3 regions of the Arthrobacter sp. ZBG10 genome follow, and region 2 is predicted to be linked to each of the others. Evidence: riboswitches for the same ligand, from Rfam matches in the RefSeq annotation. Region 2 holds a riboswitch; each other region holds the start of a gene.

Region 1 (7,251 bases), on a different contig from region 2:
TGCAAACTTGTCAGCCCAAAGCACGGCTCCCATGAGGAGTCCGCGGACAAGGTCGAGGCCGAACACCCGCGTGCCGAGCCGCTGGGTAAATCCCAGCTGCCGCAGGCCGGAGCGCATGGCCAGGAGCTGCGTTGCCGTGCCCACCAGGGGCGGAAGCCACCACACTGTGGGGGCGATAAAAAGCGCGGCGGCGTAACCGGACCACGCCGCTGCCCACAGGCCCCGGCGGTTTGCCACGTTGGCCAGTACCAGGGACTGCACAAAGAGAAGGTGCAGGACGCAGAGCACCACATAGTCGAGCATCACGGTGGCGGACCACCCTGAGGCCAACCACATGGGAACGGCGAATACGGCAACCAGCGGCAGTGACTGGACGAACATCATGGGCCAGTAACGGCAGAATTTCCGGGTGATGGCTTCGAGGTTCCGCTCGGCCATCAGATCGCCGAGGACCCGGTAGATGGGAAGGCATGCCGCCTGGGCCATCCAGGGCACGGTGATGGAGGATGCCAGCACCACGAGCGTCAGGGGCACCCCATCCACGTCAACGGCAGCCATTGTGGGGCTGACCAACGGGTAGACAACGTTGAGCAAAAGAACGGGTGAAAGGTACAGCAGGAGCGCAGAGCCCAACCTTTCAGTCGAGGCAACTGCCCCGCTGTTGGGACCGGCAATGCCTGGCTTGATGATCAGGGCGAGAGCCAGCAGGAACGGGACCGCTGCTGCGGCAAGAACGGGAAAACCGGCGGAGCCGGGAAAAAGCTGCACGGTTGCGGGCACAAGTGCGGACAGCGCCAGTCCCACCACAACGATCAACGACATCTGGCGGGTGTAGGAATCGTGAAATAAGGACTTCAAGATGATCTGGTTCTTTCCTCTGGATCAAGCCCCTGCCCTCGAGCTGCGGGCATGGAAAAGCCCACCGGTCTCTCTCGTCAGCGATTGAGGCGCGGCAGGCGCGATGGGCACTCATGTTGGTGTTGGGTCGGTTGTGCAGGAGAAGGGGAGTCGACGGCGGACTGGGGGGCCGGCCCGGTCTCAGAGGCAGGCTTCCGCCGCCGACTCCGGCTGGTACCGGCCCCACTTGGAAGGCCGGAAATCTACAAATCTAATTCCACGCAAAACTTCACGGAAAAACCCGAGTAGGCAGTACTCTATTTTTTTCCAATGCACTACTTGGTTTCTTGGCAGCGCCGCTGGAATGACCCAACCCAGCGGCCTCCGCTGGTAAACCATTGCGTCCGGTTCGGGCAACAAGAAACATTCAATCAACCACTCCTCAGAAACTACTTTGAGAAAGATCAAGATCTGATCAATGCTCGAAAAGATTCTCAGGAATTCCTCAGTATTATCCAAGGCCAGTTGCTGAGGACCTGTTCGCCCACGTCAGTAGCTGATGGCCTGCTGTTTGCCGCGCCGTGACGCTGTTCACAAATGGCCGACGCGCATTATCGTCGACCCCATTCACAACCCTGGGTAATGTGATGCGGATCGCACGCCGTAAGCTTTTGTCCGTATCAAATGCCGGCACCCTGCCGGGCCTGGAAATTGACGGAGAATATCATCAAAGATACCCCTGGAGTCCGCATCAAAAAGGGACCTGATCCCAAGGCTGGTGTTTGCCTGAATTTCCCACTGAGCCATCCGCGGGGTTGGCGGTGCCGAATCCACAGGTAATGCATAAAGCCCGGGCCGGCTGTGCGTGCCGGGACAGTTACTACATGGAAGGAAGCAGTTGTGGAGCGCGGTGTAGCAGTAGTGATCGAAGACGACAACGACGTAAGGGCTGCGCTTGCTGCGATTTTCCGGCAGGCAGGGTTCGCCGTGCACCAGGCGTCATCGGGTGCTGAAGGACTGGACCAGGTACGGACGCACAACCCTGACATCGTGACCCTTGACATCGGCCTGCCGGACTTTGATGGGCTTGAAGCGTCCCGGCGCATCAGGACCTTCAGTGACGCTTACGTGGTGATCATCAGTGGGCGTGCAGACGAGGCGGATGCGTTGCTTGGCTTTGAGGCGGGCGCTGACGATTACATCGTCAAACCCTTCCGTGCCCGGGAACTTCGGGCCCGCATCAAGGCGATGCTCCGCAGGCCGCGGGCCTCCAGCCCGGGTGGGGCGGGCAGCAGCCAAGGGGGCGCCGCTGCGGGTTCCGGTGACGGGACTTTCACGCGGGAGGCGACGTATGACAGTTTCGACTACGTCCACAAGGGCCTGGCTTTGCACGAGGGAACCCGGCAGGCTGCCGTGGACGGCGTACCCGTCGCCCTGACGCGGAGCCAGTTCGACATCCTCCTGGTGCTGATGAAAAAGCGGCGGACCATCCAGGCGAAGGCCGACCTGGTGCGCTACCTTCGCCATGACAGCTACGACGGCTCCTTTGTGGGCGCCACGGAGGAACGCGCGGTGGAGGTCCACGTCAGCAACCTCCGTAAACGTCTCGGGGAAAACCCCAGGAAGCCGCGGTGGGTGGAGACGGTGCACGGTGTGGGCTACCGCCTCACGCCGCCGGTGCCGCGCCGGCAGGGCAGGCAACAGGACTGAATGCTGAACCCGCCGCTTTTCAGCTGCCCTGGGCCGGGCTGAGGACTTCGCGCAGGGCTTCGACCACCAGGTTGTGGTCCTGGACCTGCGGGAGGCCGGACACCGTGACGGTGGCGACGGCCCCAACGCCGGCCACGTACAAGGGGAATGACCCGCCGTGGGCTGCGTAGCGGGACTGGTCGAACCAGGCGTTGTCCTCGATCCGGCCGCCGTTCCGCCGGCCCCGAAGGCCCACCAGCAGGGACGGCACCTCGTAGCGGGCCGCTGTGGCCTTCTTCGCCCGGATCCATTGCTCGTTGTCCGGAGTGGCGCCGGGAAGCGCCACGTGGAAGAGCACCTGCTCACTCCTGGAAATATCAATGGCAATGGGCAGGCTCCGCTCCTTTCCCAGCTCCACCAACAGCAACCCGAGGTTCAGGGCGTCATCCAGCGAAAAGCCGGGAAACTGCAGTTCCCTGGTCTCGGCTTCGATCCTGGCAATGAAGGCCTCCAGCGAACCCTCAGGCTGGGCATCGGCGGAGTCCGGATCGAAGTCGGTCACAAGCGGTGAATTGGCGGTCATGGCCCACAATCTACCCCGCCCAGGTGTAAACTGGGCAGGCCCAACAGGGCAGCTTTAACCAACCACTGAAACATTCAACGACAGGGGAGCGCAGCCGTCGGGCGTCACTGGCATTTGCCAGGATCCGCAGGTGGGCGCTGAGAGTGCGGACAGCCGCAGACCCTCGAACCTGATCCGGTTAGTACCGGCGCAAGGGAGTCGAGTTCTCGAAGTGCGCGGAAAATGGCGGCAGCAACCGCCACCCGTGTCCACTTTCCCCTCCTGTTACCCAGGAGGACCACCATGAGCACTGCAGCAATCAAGAAGACCACCAGCAGGTCCTGGCGCGTCGTGGACATCGTCGTCGCGGCCCTGATCGCGATCGCCGGCGGCATCATTTTCTGGGCCTGGTCCCAGGGTGCCGCGGCCGTTTCCGCGCCGATGAACGCCGTCTATCCGCCCCTGACCGGCCTCCTGGCCGGCGGCTGGATGATCCCGGCCGTCCTGGGCATGCTGATCATCCGGAAACCAGGTGCCGCGCTTTTCTGCGAAACCATCGCCGCGACGGGTGAGCTGTTTATGGGCTCGCAGTACGGCGCGTCGGTGCTGTTTTCCGGGTTCGTCCAGGGCCTGGGCGCCGAGATCATTTTCGCCATCTTCGTCTACCGGAAGTTCAACCTTCCTGTCTCCCTGCTGGCCGGCGCGGGTGCCGGACTCTTCTGCGGCCTGAACGATTCGTTCGCGCCGTGGGGCTGGAACATTGCCTATTCGGGCGGCGACAAACTCGCCTACATCGTCTTCACCGCCATCTCCGGCGCAGTCATCGCCGGCGCCCTCTCCTGGATCGCCACCCGCGGCCTGGCCAGGACCGGCGTGCTGGCTTCCTTCGCCTCCCGGAAGGCCGCATCGGAGCCTGCCTTCTCCTGATGCCTGCACCTTCCCAGCACGGCAGCCCGGCGGTCCGGCCCGCAGCGGTCAGTGCCCACGGGTGGGGCTGGCGCCATGCCGGCCGTACCAGGCCCGCCGTCCACGCCCTTGACCTGGATATCCGGCCCGGCGAGCGGGTCCTCCTTTTGGGCCCCTCCGGAGCCGGTAAGTCCACGCTGCTCCACGCCCTCGCAGGGGTGCTGGGGGATGCGGACGACGACGGCGAAGCGGCGGAGTCGGACGAGTCCGGTTCGCTGCTGGTGGACGGCGCCCCGCCCAGGTCCCGGCGCGGGCGCGCCGGCCTGATGCAGCAGGACCCGGAAACGCAGGTGGTCCTTTCCCGGGTGGGCGACGACGTTGCTTTCGGCGCCGAAAACCTTGCGGTGCCCCGCGACGACATCTGGACCCGTGTGCACGAGGCGCTGGCCGACGTCGGGCTTTCCCACCTTTCGCTGGACCACCCGACGTCGGCCCTCTCCGGCGGGCAGAAGCAGCGCCTGGCGCTGGCGGGAATCCTTGCCATGCGGCCCGGCCTGATCCTGCTGGATGAGCCAACGGCGAACCTGGACCCGGCCGGGGTGCTGGAGGTCCGCGACGCCGTGGCCAGGTGCCTCGACAAAACGGGGGCCACCCTGGTGGTGGTGGAGCACCGCGTGGGCGTGTGGAAGGACCTGGTGGACCGGATTGTGGTGCTCCAACCGGGATCAGCGTCGGACCCGGCCGTGCTCCTGGACGGGCCACCGGATACCGTGCTGGAAGGCGCCAGGGAGATGCTGAAAACCGCCGGTGTCTGGGTCCCGGGGTATGCCCCCGCCACGCGCCACCGCACGGCGGGATCCCCGGCCGACGGCGACCTGCTCCTGGCCGCGGACAATCTGGCGGTGTCCCGTGAACGGCCCCGCCGCAGCAGGTTCCGCAAAATTCCGCCGGTTCCCGTCCAGGAAGGGATCGCCGCGCAGGTAATTTCCGGGCAGGCGCTGGCCATCACGGGTCCCAACGGTGCCGGAAAATCCACCTTCGCCCTGACGCTGGGCGGATTACTGGCTCCGGTGACCGGGACCGTCGAGGCCGCTGCCACTCTTGGCCAGGGCGCCGGACCGGATCCCTACCGCTGGAAGGCCGAGCAGTTAATCGAGCGGATCGGCACGGTGTTCCAGGAGCCTGAACATCAGTTCGTCACCGGCCGGGTGCTGGACGAACTGCAGTTCGGTCCCAGACACTTGGGCCATGGCGCGGAACGGGTGGATGAGCTGCTGGAAAGGCTTCGGCTGACCGGTTTGGTGGACGCGAATCCCTACACACTCTCAGGTGGCGAGAAGCGGCGGCTTTCCGTGGCCACCGTCCTGGCCGCGAGTCCCAGGGTCCTGATCCTGGACGAGCCCACGTTCGGGCAGGACGCCAACACCTGGGCCGAGCTGGCATCGTTCCTCAACGAACTCCTGGACACCGGCACCGCCGTGGTCTCGGTGACGCATGATGCCGAATTCACTGCCGCCCTGGGCGGGGCCGAGCTGCGACTGTCAGCTCCGGAGCGGGTGGCGCCATGAGGCAGGAGCTGAACCTTTCCGGCGGAACCGCCGTGCTGGCCCGCGCCAACCCGCTGAGCAAATTTGCCGCCGTTTTCCTGGTCACGCTGGTTTTGGCGTTGTCCATCGACTGGGTTTCCGCGTCCGTTGCGCTCGCCTGCGAACTGCTGCTGTTCCCTCTCGCGGGGCTCACGCTGACGCTGCTGTGGCAGCGTGGCTGGCCGTTGATCCTGGCGGCGGCCGTCGGCGGCTGGAGTACCTCCATCCTGGCAGCGGACAGCGGAAGGACGCTGATCGACGTCGGGATCTGGACCATGAGCGAGGGCTCGCTGGAAACCGGCGCCGGATTCCTGCTCCGCGGCCTGGCCATCGCCCTTCCCGCCGTGCTGCTGATGAGCTGTACCGATCCCACTGACCTGGCCGACGCGCTGGCCCAGAAGGCCCGGCTGCCGCACCGGTTTGTCCTGGGGACGCTCGCGGCAATGCGGCTCGTGGGGCTGATGGCGGAGGAATGGCAGACCATCGGGATGGCGCGCCGGGCCCGCGGCGTGGGTTCGCGCGGCAGTGTGGGCCAGCGGATCAAGGCCACGCTGGGCCAAAGCTTCGGCCTCCTGGTGCAGGCGATCCGGCGGGCCTCCAGGCTCGCCGTGACCATGGAAGCGAGGGGTTTCGGCGGCGGCGAACGGACCTGGGCCCGTGAGTCCACCTTTAGCGCGCTCGATGTGTGGGTGGTTGCCGGTGGTGCCCTGATCTCCGGCCTTGCCGTCACTGCTGCCGTGTCGGCCGGAACGTGGAACATGGTGTGGCTGGGGCAATAGGTCCTCATCCTGTTGGCAAAACCATTGATCTTCCCGAAACACACTGATAGTTTCGGGAAATCGGTTTCTCAACAAAGGTGGATACCCAATGGCGCGTAAAAACATCCGTGGAACCCGGAAGATTATTGCAGTGGCAACAGCCCTAAGCCTTTTGGGCTTCGCCGTTGCCTGCTCCACTGATTCGTCCGGCGAATCAGGCTCAGGGCAGCAGGAGATCCGGTTCGCCTGGTGGGGAAACGCCACCCGCGCGGACCTGACCAGCAAGGCCATCGCCGCCTTCGAGGCACAGAACCCCGATATCAAGGTCAAGCCCGAGTATGGCGACATTTCGGGCTACTTCGACAAGCTCGCCACGCAGGTCGCGGCCAATGACGCCCCGGATGTGATCACCATGGGCGGCGCCTACCCCGCCGAGTACGCCAACCGCGGGGCCCTGCTTGACTTGTCCTCGGTGGGCGACGCCCTGGACCTGTCCGGCATCGACCAGGGCGCCCTGCAGAACGGGCAGGTGGATGGCAAGCAGTACGGCATCTCCACCGGCGCCAACGCGCTGGCCATCGTGGCCAACCCGGCCGTCTTCGAGGCCGCCGGCGTTCCCATGCCTGACGACGGGACGTGGACCTGGGAGGATTTTGCCCGGATTGCCGCAGACGTGACCGCCAAAAGCCCCAAGGGCACCTACGGGACTGCCACTGTCCTGACCCACGACTCGCTGGACGCCTTCGCACGGCAGCGCGGCCAATCGCTGTACACCAAGGACGGCGCGCTGGGCCTCGAGGAAGGCACGGTCCGGGACTACTTCGACTATTCCCTGGAACTGAGCCAATCGGGGGCCGCGCCCGGTGCGTCCGAAACGGTGGAAAAGCTCAACGTCAGTACCGAGCAGACCCTG
Region 2 (7,251 bases):
CAGGGCCTTGCCGATGGCCTCGAGGCCGCGGTCCTTCCACGCCCGGTTGGCCATGGCCATCCGGCGTGAGGCCTTGCGGGAGCGGTCAGCGATGGCATGCACCGCTGCCTCGACGTCAGCCTCGGACAGCGGGGCATCAACCGTCACCGGCGCGGCGGCAGGCGCCACGGCGTCCGCCGGGAAACCGGCGGCGGTGTTTTCGGAGGTGTCAGCAGCTGTGTGGGTCAGGGCCTCAGTCATCCTTCAAGTTTAGGCGAGGACGGGGCTTACACCAGCACCAGGTCGTCAACATGAACAACTTCCCGGTCATAGCCTGTGCCGAGCTCTTCCCCAAGGTCCCGGGTGGACCGGCCCAGCATGCGCGGCAGCTCAACGGCCGAGTAGTTCACCAGGCCGCGGGCCACGACGACGCCGTCGGCACCGGCGATCTCCACGGCATCGCCGGCCTCGAAGTCGCCCTGCACAGCCGAGATGCCGGCCGGCAGCAGGGAGGTGTGGCGGTGGCGGACGGCCTGGACGGCGCCGTCGTCGAGGACCAGGCGGCCCTGGACGGAGGCCACATGGGCCAGCCACAGCAGCCTGACGGGTTTGCGCGCGCCGTTCACGGTGAACCAGGTGCCAACGTCCTCGCCGCGCAGCGCAGCGGCGGCGTTAGGTGTGGAGGTCACCAGGGTGTGGATCCCGGAGCCGGCAGCCATGCTGGCGGCCTCCACCTTGGTGAGCATCCCGCCGGTTCCCACCCCGGCCTTGCCGGCTTTGCCGATCGACACTGCCTCGAGGTCGCGCGGACCGGTGACCAGGGGAATCCGGGTGGCACCCTGGGCGGGCGGCCCGTCATAGAGGGAGTCGACGTCGGACAGCAGGACCAGCGCGTCCGCACGGACCAGGTGCGCCACGAGGGCGGCGAGGCGGTCATTGTCACCGAACCGGATCTCGTGGGTGGCGACGGTGTCATTTTCGTTGACCACCGGCACCACGCCGAGGTTCAGCAGCCGGTTCAGGGCGCGGAAGGCGTTGGTGTGCTGGCTGCGCCGCATCAGGTCCTCTGCGGTCAGCAGCACCTGGCTGACAGTGACGCCGTGGGCGCCGAAGGCCTGGGTGTAGCGTGCCATCAGCAGGCCCTGGCCTACGCTTGCCGCGGCCTGCTGGGTGGCCAGGTCTCGGGGGCGTTTGGCCAGGCCAAGGGGCGCCAGGCCCGCCGCGATGGCGCCGGAGGAGACCAGGATGATCTCGGTGCCTGCATTGCGCTTGGCGGCCAGGGCGTCAGCGAGGGCCGTCAGGGACTGCTCGGAGATGCCGCCTTTGATGCTGGTGAGCGACGAGGAACCCACCTTGACCACGATCCGGCGGGCCTGGGCGAAGACACTTCGGTCCAGGGCCGCGCCGGGCAGGGCGCTACTGGTCATCGTCTGCGCCCAGTCCACTCTCCTTGAGGGGCTTCGCTACGCGGCGGCTGCTCACGGACTCGGTCCAGATGCCGGCCTTGCGCTCGGCCTCGAGTTCGGCCCTGGTGGCGGCCCTGGCGTCCTTGCGTTCCTGCTGCTCGTCGCGCTTCTGGCCGCGGGTGGGGCGGTCGCCGATGTCGGCGAAGCGGACGTCGGTGCCGCGCGGGGAGGCCAGGAGTTCCGCGCCGGCCATCATGGTGGGTTCCCAGTCGAAGACAACGCCGTCGTCCTCGCCGATGACCACCATGTCGCCGGGCTTGGCGCCCTGCTTGAACAGTTCGGTTTCGACGCCCAGCTTGGCCAGCCGGTCCGCGAGGTAGCCGATGGCTTCTTCGTTGGTGAAGTCGGTCTGCTTGACCCAGCGCACCGGCTTGTCGCCAATGACGCGGAACAGCGGCTCCAGGGCCTTTTCCTCCCGACGGATCTTGAAGCCGGATTCGTTGACGGCCCGGGGGCGGAGCACGGGCGGCTGCACCTTGGGCGGTGCAGCGGCCAGCGAGTCGCGGGCGGCCTTGACGATCTCAGCCATGGCGAAGCCCAGCTGGCGCAGGCCCTCGTGGCTCGTGGCGGAGATTTCGAAGACGCGGTAGCCGCGGGATTCCAGCTCGGGGCGGACGAATTCGGCCATGTCCTTGCCGTCGGGGAGGTCCACCTTGTTCAGTGCCACCAGCCGGGGACGGTGGTTCAGGGGCACAACTTCGCCGTCCTGGCCGGCGTAGCTCATGTCCACAGCGTACTTTTCGAGCTCGGCTTCGATGACGGCGAGGTCGGAGAGCGGGTCGCGGTCCGATTCGAGGGTGCCGCAGTCCAGGACGTGCACCAGGGCAGCGCAACGCTCCACGTGGCGCAGGAAGTGGTGGCCAAGGCCCTTGCCTTCGGACGCGCCTTCGATCAGGCCGGGAACGTCGGCGATGGTGAAGCGGACTTCGCCGGCCTGGACCACACCGAGGTTGGGGATCAGGGTGGTGAACGGGTAGTCGGCGATCTTGGGCCGGGCGGCTGACATCGCGGCGATGAGGCTGGACTTGCCGGCGGACGGGAAGCCCACCAAGGCGATATCGGCAATGGATTTCAGTTCCAGGACAACGTCGCTGGATTCGCCTTCAATGCCGAGCAGGGCGAAGCCCGGTGCGCGGCGTTTCTGGGAGGACAGGGCTGCGTTGCCCAGGCCGCCCAGGCCGCCTGCGGCGGCAACGTATTCGGTTCCTTCGCCAACGAGGTCGGCCAGGACGGTGCCGTCCTTGGACTTGACCACGGTGCCGTCGGGAACGGGGAGGATCAGGGTTTCGCCGTTTTTGCCGCCGCGCCAGTCGCCCATGCCGGGTCCACCGTTGGTGGCGTGCCGGTGCGGTGCGTGGTGGTAGTCCAGCAGCGTCGTGGTCTGGTGGTCGACGCGGAGGATGACGTTGCCGCCGTCGCCGCCGTTGCCGCCGTCGGGCCCGCCCAGGGGCTTGAACTTCTCGCGGTGGACGGAAACACACCCGTGGCCGCCGGTACCGCCGGATACGTGCAGTACTACCCGGTCTACAAAGCTGGCCACGTGGATCTCCTCAGTGCTGTTTCCTGGCAGCCTGTGGGCGCCAAAACGATTGTAATGCGGTTAAAAGAACAGTGGAGCGGACCATCAGGCCCGCTCCACCGCTTCAGAACTTGGTGTTACTCTGCAGCTGCAGCAGCAACGATGTTGACGACGCGACGACCGCGGCGGGTGCCGAATTCAACGGCTCCCGGGGTCAGCGCGAACAAGGTGTCGTCGCCGCCGCGGCCTACGCCGGCACCCGGGTGGAAGTGGGTGCCGCGCTGGCGGACGATGATCTCGCCGGCCGAAACAACCTGGCCACCGAAGCGCTTGACGCCCAGGTACTGAGCGTTTGAATCACGGCCGTTGCGAGTGGAGCTCGCGCCCTTTTTATGTGCCATCTGAAATGCCTGCCTCTAAATTCTGGGGAATCTGCTGAAAAACCGAAACGGTAACCGGGTGGTTACTTGATGCCAGTGATCTTGACCTTGGTCAGTTCCTGACGGTGACCCTGGCGCTTCTTGTACCCGGTCTTGTTCTTGAACTTCTGGATGACAATCTTCGGACCACGGAGGTCCTGAAGGATCTCAGCCGTTACGGTCACCTTGGCCAGGTCAGCAGCAGCGGTGGTGATCTTGTCACCATCCACCAGGAGCAGCGCGGGCAGCTCAATGGTGCTGCCAGCTCCACCGGCGACGCGGTTCAGGGTAACGAAGTCTCCAACGGAAACCTTCTCTTGCCGGCCGCCTGCGCGGACAATCGCGTACACCACTTGGGAACTCACTTCTCTCGACGTTTATTACTAAATTTGCGTGCGGAATCCAACTCGTAAATGGCTGGTTTCTCGCTGTGCCTCAACGCCGTGGGGTCATAACCCAAGTGTTGGCGTAAGCACCGAAGATCAAGAATACGCTAATTCCGTCGTCGGCTGCAAATGAGGCTGGCAGCGGCGGGTCGCCTGTGATAGCAACCACAGGCATGTACCGGCGCGGTACCGTGCCCCACCATAGTACCGGTACCGGAGCCGGCCCGCGTTCAGGAGTGCAGCCGCGGCGCGTCGAAGAATTCCACTTCAAGCCGGCAGGAGTGCCGGAAGGCGTCCACCATGGCTGCCCGCCCGGCTTCGGAGGAGTTGCGGGCGGCTTCATCAACAATGCCGACCGCCCGCCTGGTTGCCGCAGCAAAGTCCTCGTCGGCGTACGTCCGCAGCCAGGCCGCGTAGGGGTGCCCCGCCGGCTCCCCCGCCGCGACGAACTGTGCATGGAGCGTCCGGCCGACTTCCGCGTAGAGCCAGAAGCACGGCAGGACCGCGGCGGCCAGCACCGCGTAACCGCCCGACGCCGAGGCCGCGGCCAGGTGGTCGACGTAGGACTTGGTGACGGGGCCAAGGTCCGGCTGGGTGGTCCGCGACGCCAGCCAGGTCCGGTGCAGCTCCGACTCGACCTCAAGGCATTGCTGCGCGGAGCCCGCCCAGAACAGCTGTTCGGCTTCGGTGGGTGCCAAGGCGCTGGCGCGGGCCAGGACCCGCGAGTAGCCGTTAAGGTACAGGGCATCCTGGGAGAGGTAGTAAGCGAACTCACGCTCCGGGAGCGTGCCGGAGACCAGACCCTGGATGAACGGCAGTTCGTAGATGGCTGCCAGGTCCGCGGCAGCTTCCTTCCACAGCAGCGCCTCGAACCGGCCGGGCGCCGGGACGGCCGTGAGGTGGTGGAAGTGGTGGACCGGTCCGTTGCCGGCGCCGACACCCAGCCGGTCCGACGCCGAAAGGGCACCGGCCAGCCACGGCTTCACTTCGCGCAGCGCGGCTTCCCAGTCCCCCAGCCGCGCCTGCACCGTGGCCATGGCAGAGGACAGCGAGCACCCGGTGCCGTGGCTGTTCCGGGTATCCACCCTCGCGCCCGGCACTTCCACCACCTCGGGGCCAAGCAGGCCCGCCGTGTTCACCAGCGCGTCAGGGCAGCCCGGGCCCTGCAGGTGGCCGCCTTTGACCAGGATGGTGGCCCCGGTGGCGAGGGCCAGGAGCCTTCCCTGGTCCAGTGCCCCCGCCCAGGTCTGTTGGACGTCGCCGTCCACCAGGACAGCAAGTTCGGCCAGGTTGGGGGTGATCAGGTGCGCCAGCGGCAGCAGTTCCCGCAGCGCTGTCTCCGCCGGAGCCTGCAGCAGCCTGTCGCCGCTGGTGGCCACCATAACGGGATCAAGGACCACAACGGCGGGCCGCACCTCCTCGAGCCAGGTGCGGACGGTGCGGATGGAGTCAGCATCGCCCAGCATGCCGATTTTGACGGCGTCGATGGTGATGTCCGAGCTGACAGCTTCAAGCTGCCGGGCCAGGAGGTCCGCCGGCGGGATGTGGACAGCCTGCACCCCCAGGGTGTTTTGCGCCGTGAGGGCCGTAATGGCGGCCATTCCATAGCCACCGTGCGCGGCGATGCTTTTAAGGTCCGCCTGCACCCCTGCCCCACCGGACGGGTCGGAACCGGCGATGGAGAGCACCCGGGGAATGTCCCGGCGAATGGCTTCCGAGGTGTCCGCAGCAGGCGTGGTGGCAGCATCAGGTGTGGCTGCGCCAGGCGCAGTAAGGGTCGAAGACAAGAGACATCCCTTCGCCGGTGCTAACCGGACAGGTTCAACGGGTGTGGATCTCAGCCGGCCCTGTGCGCGGCACCCCGTGTCGGTCCCCAGCCTAGCTGTTCCACCACCGGTGCGGGAAAGTCGCTGCCTGTCTTAAAACGCCGGAGGCCCGGAACCGGCACTGATGTGCGGTTCCCGGCCTCCGATGCAGGTGGGGCAGTGCCCCTGGTGCCTAGAGCTCCGACGCCGGAACGCCCACACCCAGGATGATGGGTGCAGCGGCCGGTGCCTTGGCGGCGGCAGCCGCCGCGGGCTCCGGCGCCTTTGCGGAATGGGTGTGCGCAGGGGTAGCCGACGGCGCACTCTGGTGCTGCTGCACCGAGGTTTCGTTGGCTGCGCCCTGGGCACGGCTGGCACTGCGGTTGCGGCGCGGCCGGCGCTGCGTTGACTGCTCCAGCGTGTGGTCCGAGTAGTCCTTTTCCGGGGCTGCGGCGGGCGCAGCAACGGGGACTGCATCCGGCGCAGCTGCAACGGGTGCTACCGCTGCGGGAGCAGCTGCAGGTGCCGTCACCGGTTCGCCGAGGTGCGCGAAGGCTTCGGCCAGGCGGTCCAGCGTGAGCGCCGGCTGCGACTGCTGGTCACCGGCGTGCTCAACAAACGGAAGGACAACTTCCTCTCCCCCGAAGGTCAGCACCGCCCCGGGGCGTGCGGGAGCGTCGGCGTCGTGCGAACCGGCGTCCACGGGCGTGGCAGGTACCTGCCTGGCGGCGGCGATTTCGTCGTCGTGCAGGTGCGCGGCGTGCGCGGCTGCTGCGATGTTCGCCAGGGCCAGCCGGGTGGCTTCAGCCTTGGCGTGCCGCTCCGGGTCCACGGGTTCCGGGTGCACGGTGTGCGCCTGGACCGGGGCTGCCGGCGCCAGCTCGGGTTGCTGGCCGCCACGGCCGCGGCGGCGCTTGCGCTCCGGGCGTGTGCCCTGCTGGTTGTTGTCAACGCGTTCGGGGCGGGGCTCCGGGCTGCGGAAATCGTTGGGACGGTGTTCCTGCCGGGTGTCGGCGCGCTGGACGTGGTGCTCGGCTGCCACAATCGTGGCGCGGCGGTGCTCCACCGGGTCGTCGTGGGTGACCACACCGCGCCCGGCGCAGGCCTCGCACTGCTCGCCGAAGACTTCCAGGAGCCCGGTGCCCATGCGTTTGCGGGTCATCTGGACCAGGCCCAGCGAGGTCACTTCGGCCACTTGGTGCTTGGTCCGGTCCCGGCCCAGGCATTCCACCATGCGGCGCAGCACCAGGTCACGGTTGGATTCCAGGACCATGTCGATGAAGTCGATGACGATGATGCCGCCGATGTCACGGAGCCGGAGCTGGCGGACCACTTCCTCGGCAGCTTCCAGGTTGTTCTTCGTGACGGTCTCTTCGAGGTTGCCGCCGCTGCCGGTGAACTTGCCGGTGTTGACGTCCACCACGGTCATGGCTTCGGTGCGGTCGATCACCAGGGAACCGCCGGAGGGCAGGAAAACCTTGCGCTCCAGGGCCTTGTGGATCTGCTCGTCGATGCGCCAGGCAGCGAAGATGTCCTGGTCCTTGGTCCACTTTTCCAACCGGCCCACCAGGTCCGGGGCAACGTAGGTCACGTACGCCTCGATGGTGTCCCAGGCTTCCTCGCCGGAGACGATCAGCTTGGAGAAGTCCTCGTTGAAAACGTCGCGGACCACCTTGA
Region 3 (7,251 bases), on a different contig from region 2:
GCCGTCGAAACGGAAAATGGACCCCCACACGTAGGGTTTGCCCAGGATGGCTGCGGCGTCGTTCACCAGGTAACGCGTGGTGAAGTTGTCCGCGCCGTCAAGGATGAGGTCGTAGCCGGCAAAAAGCTCCAGGGCGTTGGATGTATCCAGCCGGACGTTGTGGAGCCGGACGTCCACCAGTGGGTTCAGCTCCGCGATGGCGTCCCGGGCGGACTCGATCTTTGGCCGCCCCACGTCCGCCACACCATGGATGACCTGGCGCTGCAGGTTGCTGAGGTCCACGGCGTCATCATCAACGATGCCCAGGGTCCCCACCCCGGCAGCCGCCAGGTACAGCAGCGCGGGGGAACCGAGTCCGCCCGCGCCGATAACCAGCACTTTGGCATTTTTGAGCCTGCGCTGGCCCAGCGCGCCGATCTCCGGAATGATCAGGTGCCGCGAGTAGCGCTCCACCTCTTCAGCGCTGAGCCCTGCCGCGGGTTCCACCAGCGGTTCAAGGGTTTCTGCTGACACATTTGCGGTGAACATCGAAGCCATACTTCAATGTATGCCCCGGGATACCGCGCGGTCATATTACCCGGCAGTAAAGTGTCTATGTAACTGCAATGGAAGGAGGGACAACCGTGGTCCCTGATGCACGGGCTGATCACCCGAACGCCGAAGCTCCGCCCACCTCCCCGCGCCCTGCAGGCCAACGCTCCGCCCGGCTCCCCCGGGACGAGCGGCGCGCCCAACTCCTTTCAGCAGCGCAGGAAGTTTTTGTGGCCAACGGCTACCACGGCGCCGCCATGGACGAGATCGCCGAAACGGCCCATGTCAGCAAGCCGGTGCTGTACCAGCACTTCCCCTCCAAACGGGAGCTGTACCTGGCTCTCCTGGACAGCCACCTGACCTCCCTCACCGCGTTGATGATGGGTGCCTTGAACTCCACCACCGACAACGACGAGCGTGTCCAGGCGGTGATGCGTGCCTACTTCCAGTTCATCGCCAGCGATGACCAGGCCCACCGGCTGGTTTTCGAATCGGACCTGATCAACGATCCGGACGTCAGTTCCCGGCTGGAAACCTTTAACAGGACCTTTGCCGACGCCATCGCGCACGTCATCGCCGAGGACACCAAGCTTCCGCACCTGGAAGCTGAGCTCCTGGGCCGCGGCCTCGCCGGAATGGCGCAGGTCAGCGCCCGGTACTGGCTTGAAACGGACGGAAACCTGGACCTCAATGTGGCCAGCGACCTGATCTACCGTTTAGCTTGGCGCGGAATCTCTCGCTTCCCCAAAGAGTCCTAGACTACAAAGGAGACATCAGCAACGAACTTTGACTGGCTGGGAGGCCCCCGTGGAAATTAAGATCGGCATTCAGAATGTTGGCCGCGAAATTGTGCTGGAATCCACGCAGGACGCGGATTCGGTGGCCAAGGTTGTGGAAGAGGCCATCACCAAAGGCACCGAGTTGCGCCTGAAGGATGAAAAGGGCCGTCTGGTCATTGTTCCCGGCAAGGCCCTCGCGTACGTGGAAATCGGTGCCGAAGAAGCCCGCCGGGTCGGTTTCGGCCAGTTCTGACGCGCTGCCTGCAAGGTAATAAAGGAGCCCCATGCTTTCGCTGACCATCGTTGTCCTGGCCGCCGTCGCGGTGGGGTTAATCGTGTGGGCCAATGACAAACGCCATGCCAAGTACGGGGCAGGCCTGCCCGCCGGCGTTTCGGTAAGCGTCGCGGCCCTTGCCTGGCTCATCCTGATGGCTGCGGGCTTCGGGTACCGTCCCGGCCTGACCTGGCTGCCGTGGGTCCTGCCCATCGTGCTGGGGGCTGCCGCCGCCGTGGCCGCCGCCGTTTACCTGGGCGCTACCCGGGCCCGGCAGGACACCGATAGGCTCACCGCGGTGCTGCGGCGCTGACGCCAAGCCAAAGTCCTGTGGCCACCACCCGTTGAGGTGGTGGCCACAGGACTTTAAGGGCGTCCGACGGCGGCAGCCGGCTTAGAGGAATTCGGCCCGGCCGGCCATGGCTGAGGAAGCCAACGCATGTTCCCGGCGCGGGATCCGGCCGGCCGCTGCGGCCATCCTGCCGGCTTTGACAGCGTGTTTGAAGGCCTCCCCCATCAGGACCGGGTTCTGGGCGCGGGTCACGGCCGTGGCCAGCAGCACGGCATCGCAGCCCAGCTCCATGGCCAGGGCAGCATCGGATGCCGTCCCGATTCCGGCGTCCAGCACCACCGGCACCGAGGCGCGGGAAACAATCAGTTCGATGTTGTGGGGGTTGAGGATGCCCAGGCCGGTGCCGATCGGTGAGCCCAGCGGCATCACCGCGGCGGCTCCGAGGTTCTCCAGCCGCAGGGCCAGGACGGGGTCATCGTTGGTGTAGGCAAACACCTTGAAGCCGCGGTTAACCAGCTGTTCCGTGGCATCCACCAGTTCCACGGCGTCCGGCAGCAGCGTGTGTTCGTCGGCGATGACTTCGAGTTTCACCCAGTCCGTCTCCAGTGCTTCGCGGGCCAGTTCGGCGGTCAGGACGGCGTCGCGGGCGGTGAAACAGCCGGCGGTGTTGGGCAGGACCCGGATGCCGTGGTCCACCAGCAGCTGGAACAGCGAGCCGGTTTCTGCCGTGGAGTACCGGCGCATGGCCACGGTGGTCAGGGCCGTCCCGGAAGCGATCAGGGCGGCTCCGAGCCCGTCGAGGCTGGGGGCGCCGCCGGTGCCCATAATGAGCCGCGAGGCCAGGGCGACGCCGTCAATGACCAGGTCGTCGCTGCCTGTGCCACCGGCCTGGTTCAGCTGTTCGGTGTTGGTGTTGGTCATGGCCCTAACCGCCCTGGACTGCCGTGACGAGTTCAACGTCGTCGCCGTCCGCGAGCGCCGTGGCGGACCATTGGCTGCGCGGCACCACCTGGGCGTTCTGCGCCACCGCCACCCCCAGCCGTGCGCCGTCGGCGGCCTGCCCATTGGCTGCGAGGACGCGGCCGGTGACCTGGCTGACCAGCATGCTGATGGACGCGCTGTCCACCACCGCATGTGGAGTTCCGTTCAGGGTGATGTTCATGCTGTCTCCTTGATGGTGCGGGGAAGGTGAGGGGCAAAACCGGAGAACCGGGCGGGGTTGAAGGGTGCCCAACGGGGATCAGCGTGACCGTCCATCAGGTCGCGGCAGATGGCTGCGGCTGCGGGGGCCAGGAGGATGCCGTGGCGGAAGAAGCCGGTGGCAATGATCAGGCCCGGCACGTGCGCGGCCATCCCGAAGCCCGTGTCCGCACCGGTGCCGTCCGGTGCAGGCACCCGGCCCAGGAGGGGAGCGTTGTCCGGAGTGCCGGGCCGTGCCCGGGCGGTGCTCTCCAGCAGCTCGAGCTCGGCAACGGCAGGCACCAGGGCCTGGGCGTCCCGCAGAAGCTGATATACCCCACCCGCAGAGACCGCGGTGGGGCCGGCCAGGGCATCCTCGCGCTGGGTGGCGCCGATCACCACCGTGCCGTCCTGCCGCGGCACGATGTAGACGGGGACGCCGTGGACCAGGCCGCGGACGGTGGAGCCCAGCAGTGGGCGCAGGTGCTGTGGCACGGCGAGCCGCAGGATGTCGCCGTGTACCGGCCGCAACGGCAGGCTCAGGCCGGGGGGAAAGCCACCCAGTGCTGCCGCCTGCAGCCCGTTGGCCACCACGGTTTCGGCCGCCCGGACCGTCCCGCCACCGGCGAGCTGCACACCTGCGACGGCACCGTCTTCCCACAGCAGGCCGCTGGCCTTGGCCGCTACCGCAAACGGATCGCCGGCGAGCGCACGCCGCATGCTGGCCAGCAGAAGCCGCGGATCCACCTGGTGGTCTGCCGGAGTATCGAAGGCGCAGGCGATGGCGGGGCCCAGCAATGGCTCCCGGCGGCGGGCCTCCCGGATGGTGAGCGGTTCCACGGTCAAGCCGTTCGCCTGCTGCACAGCGCGCAGGTCCATCAACGCCCGGCGGTCGGCGGCGTCGGCGCCTACGGCAAGGGTCGGCGTCGTGAGGTATCCGGGGTCCCCGCCGGTGACGGCGAGATCCGCGGCGAAACCGGGCCAGAGGGCGGCGGCCGCAAGCATCAACTCCAGGAGGTCCTCTTCCTGGTAATGCAGCTCGCTTACCGGCGCCAGCATTCCGGCGGCGGCCCAGCTGGCACCGGCGCCCGGCGCGTCATCGATCAGGAGCACGGACCGGCCGGAGCGGTATGCCTCCCAGGCGATGCTGTGGCCAACCACGCCGCCGCCAATCACTGCAACGTCGGCTTCCAACGCGCCGTGCGGGCGGTCACCGGGGGTAGCAGGCAGGGCGCCCATGTGTCTCCTTCCCTACGCCGGCATTACCCGGATCAGGTCAAGCGGTCGGCTCTGACGCCCTCTCAGCCCGGCGCTTTGTGACAGCTGCCGCGGGCTCCCGCAGTACCCGCCCAGTCTAGAGGAACTAGGCTGGCAGCCATGAATGTGACCCACTCCCCTGCCACCGCTGATCCCCTGGCCACCGCTCCCGGCGCGGCCGCGCTCCACGCAGCACGGCTGTACCTGTGCACCGATGCCCGGAAGGACCGCGGCGACTTTGCCCGCTTCGTCGACGCGGCGTTTGCCGGTGGGGTGGACATCATCCAGCTTCGCGACAAAAGCATCGAGGCGGCCGAAGAGCTGGAGCTCCTGGCCGTGCTGAAGGAAGCCGCAGTCCGGCATGGCCGGCTCTGGGCTGTCAACGACAGGGCCGACGTCGCAGTACTGTCCGGCGCCCCGGTTTTCCATATCGGCCAGAAGGACCTGCCGCTGCCCGCCGCCCGCACCCTGCTCAACGGCAACGCCGCCATCGGCTTGTCCAGCCACACCCCGGACCAGGTGGACGCGGCCCTCACGGCAGCCGCGGGACCTGCGGCGCTGGACTACTTCTGCGTGGGGCCCGTCTGGGCCACGCCCACCAAACCCGGCCGGGCCGCCGTCGGACTCGACTTGGTGCGCTACGCCGCGGCCGCAGCCGGCGACGACGTTCCCTGGTTCGCGATCGGCGGCGTGGACCACGGCAACATCGGTGAGCTGGTGGCCGCCGGGGCCCGCCGGGTGGTGGTGGTCCGCGCCATCACCGATGCCCCGGATCCCGCAGCAGCCGCGGCTTCCCTGCGCAGCGCGTTGGAATCCGCGGACGCGTAGCGGCAGCATCCCTGCCCGTTCGGAAAAAACCGGGCTACGCTGGGCAACGTGCCACATCACCGGCTTGCACCCCAGGTCCACGACCACAACAACGCGCTCGAAGCCGCCCTCAGTGAGCTTCGGGTCGAGCTGGAGCTGCCCGGCAAATATCCGGCTGATGCCGTCCACGATGCCGAGGCCGCCGTGGCGGCCCTGCAGCTGCCGGGCGAGGACCTGACCGGCATTGAATTCGTCACCATTGACCCGGCGTCCTCCACTGACCTGGACCAGGCGGTCTTTATGGAGCGCGACGGCGACGGGTACCACGTGCTGTATGCCATCGCCGATGTGCCCGCTTTCGTCGCCCCCGGCGGGCCCCTGGACGCCGAGACCTGGCGCCGCGGCCAGACCTTTTACGCCCCCAACGGGCGGATCCCGCTGCACCCCGAGGTGATCAGTGAAGCGGCCGGCAGCCTGCTGCCGGACCAGGAGTGCCCGGCGTTTGTCTGGGACTTCCGGCTGGACGCCCGCGCAGGGGTCACGTCCGTGACCGTACGGCGTGCACGGGTCCGCAGCCGGGAGAAACTCAGCTACAAGGGCGCGCAGGCGGACCTGGATGCCGGCACAGCGGGCCCGGTGCTGGAGCTGCTCAAGGAAGTGGGACTAAAACGGGTGGAGCTGGAGCGGCTCCGCGGCGGCGCCAGCCTGAACATGCCCGAGCAGGAGATTGTCCAGCTGCCCGACGGCGGCTACCGGATTGCCGCCGCACCGCAACTGCCCGTGGAGGACTGGAACGCGCAGATCTCGCTGATGACCGGGATGGCCGCGGCGCAGCTGATGCTGGCCGGAAAGGTGGGAATCCTGCGCACCATGCCGGCCCCCGACGAGCGGTCGCTGCACCACTTCCGGCTGCAGACCGAGGCCCTCGGGAAACCATGGGACGGGACCGCCAGTTACGGCGAGTACCTGCGCACCCTGGACGCGGCCGAACCCCGCCAACTGGCCATCCTGCATTCGGCGGGCATGCTGTTCCGTGGTGCTGCATATACAGCCTTTGACGGGACCGTGCCGGAGAACGTTGTCCAGTCCGCCATCGGCGCCGCGTACGCCCACACCACTGCTCCCCTGCGCCGCCTGGTGGACCGTTTTGTGCTGGTGATCTGCGAGGCCCTGAGCAACGGCCGGGACGTCCCCGGCTGGGCGCGGGAGGCGCTGCCTTCCCTCCCCGAGGTCATGGCCGGCTCCGACCAGCTGGCATCCCGGATGGAACGCATGGCCCTGGACACCGTGGAGGCTGCACTGCTGGTCAACCATGTGGGGCAGGAATTCGACGCGGTAGTGATTGCCGGTTCGAAGCCGGCCAAGGACAACGGCAATGGAAACGGCGCCGGCAATGGGAAGAACGGGAACGGCGGATCAGGCACCATCCAGATCGCCGAGCCCGCAGTGACCGCCCGCTGCGCCGGAGAGCTGAAGTCCGGCACCAAGGTCCGGGTCCGGCTGGTCTCCTCGGATATCGCCGCCCGTAAAGTCCACTTTGAGCTGGTGGCCTGAGCCCGACGGTTCGCCGCGGGGCACCAAAGCCGGGTTCCCGGGCCCGTGCCGTTAGACTGGAAAAGTAGAAACGGATGCCCGGTCGTTGATTTCCTTGATTTGAAACCAACAAGCCCGCCCCTACGCGATCTTGAGATTGACCCGCTGGTCACCAGTGCCAGCATTTAGATAGCCCGCGATCGGCTTCCACTGGAATTGCTTGCGCGCTTCGAGCGTGCTCCGGAACGGCCCAGGCCGGCCCGTTGAGCAGGCAGCGCCCTCGCCCAAATGAATAAGGAAACTCCCTGTGAGTGAATTGCACACGCACCAGCTTCTGACCGATGAGTCCGGCACCGAGACCATCGAGCCCGAAGAAACCATTATTTCGGACGAAAAGCCGCACGAAATCGAAGAAAAGTCGTTCGCCGACTACAACGTCCGCGCCGACATCGTGGAGTCCCTGGCCGACGCCGGGATCACCCACCCCTTCCCCATCCAGGCCATGACCCTGCCGGTGGCACTGTCCGGCCACGACATCATCGGCCAGGCCAAGACCGGCACCGGCAAAACCCTGGGCTTCGGTATTCCCGCGCTCCAGC

What was found. A riboswitch is a leader RNA that binds a small molecule or an ion and turns the genes downstream of it on or off. The one in region 2 is predicted to bind thiamine pyrophosphate.
Region 1: another riboswitch for thiamine pyrophosphate. It lies ahead of ACU18_RS13415 (ECF transporter S component); the one in region 2 lies ahead of thiD (bifunctional hydroxymethylpyrimidine kinase/phosphomethylpyrimidine kinase).
Region 3: another riboswitch for thiamine pyrophosphate. It lies ahead of thiO (glycine oxidase ThiO); the one in region 2 lies ahead of thiD (bifunctional hydroxymethylpyrimidine kinase/phosphomethylpyrimidine kinase).

The regions. Positions count from the first base shown of each region.
Region 1 covers NZ_LFQH01000053.1:6,954-14,204, forward strand. Annotated here, with positions in the region: gene ACU18_RS13400 (hypothetical protein) at 1-858, opposite strand, end outside; gene ACU18_RS13405 (response regulator transcription factor) at 1,738-2,547, shown strand; gene ACU18_RS13410 (heme-degrading domain-containing protein) at 2,567-3,109, opposite strand; TPP riboswitch at 3,182-3,323, shown strand; gene ACU18_RS13415 (ECF transporter S component) at 3,392-4,015, shown strand; gene ACU18_RS13420 (ABC transporter ATP-binding protein) at 4,015-5,562, shown strand; gene ACU18_RS13425 (energy-coupling factor transporter transmembrane component T family protein) at 5,559-6,359, shown strand; gene ACU18_RS13430 (ABC transporter substrate-binding protein) at 6,448-7,251, shown strand, end outside.
Region 2 covers NZ_LFQH01000059.1:4,599-11,849, forward strand. Annotated here, with positions in the region: gene ACU18_RS14540 (glutamate-5-semialdehyde dehydrogenase) at 1-240, opposite strand, end outside; gene proB (glutamate 5-kinase) at 267-1,406, opposite strand; gene obgE (GTPase ObgE) at 1,396-2,985, opposite strand; gene rpmA (50S ribosomal protein L27) at 3,102-3,365, opposite strand; gene rplU (50S ribosomal protein L21) at 3,428-3,736, opposite strand; gene thiD (bifunctional hydroxymethylpyrimidine kinase/phosphomethylpyrimidine kinase) at 4,000-5,478, opposite strand; TPP riboswitch at 5,546-5,643, opposite strand; gene ACU18_RS14570 (Rne/Rng family ribonuclease) at 5,768-7,251, opposite strand, start outside.
Region 3 covers NZ_LFQH01000047.1:134,951-142,201, reverse strand. Annotated here, with positions in the region: gene moeB (molybdopterin-synthase adenylyltransferase MoeB) at 1-537, opposite strand, end outside; gene ACU18_RS12350 (TetR/AcrR family transcriptional regulator) at 624-1,289, shown strand; gene ACU18_RS12345 (DUF3107 domain-containing protein) at 1,339-1,563, shown strand; gene ACU18_RS12340 (hypothetical protein) at 1,595-1,897, shown strand; gene ACU18_RS12335 (thiazole synthase) at 1,979-2,797, opposite strand; gene thiS (sulfur carrier protein ThiS) at 2,802-3,038, opposite strand; gene thiO (glycine oxidase ThiO) at 3,035-4,294, opposite strand; TPP riboswitch at 4,287-4,405, opposite strand; gene thiE (thiamine phosphate synthase) at 4,433-5,140, shown strand; gene ACU18_RS12315 (RNB domain-containing ribonuclease) at 5,189-6,673, shown strand; gene ACU18_RS12310 (DEAD/DEAH box helicase) at 6,960-7,251, shown strand, end outside.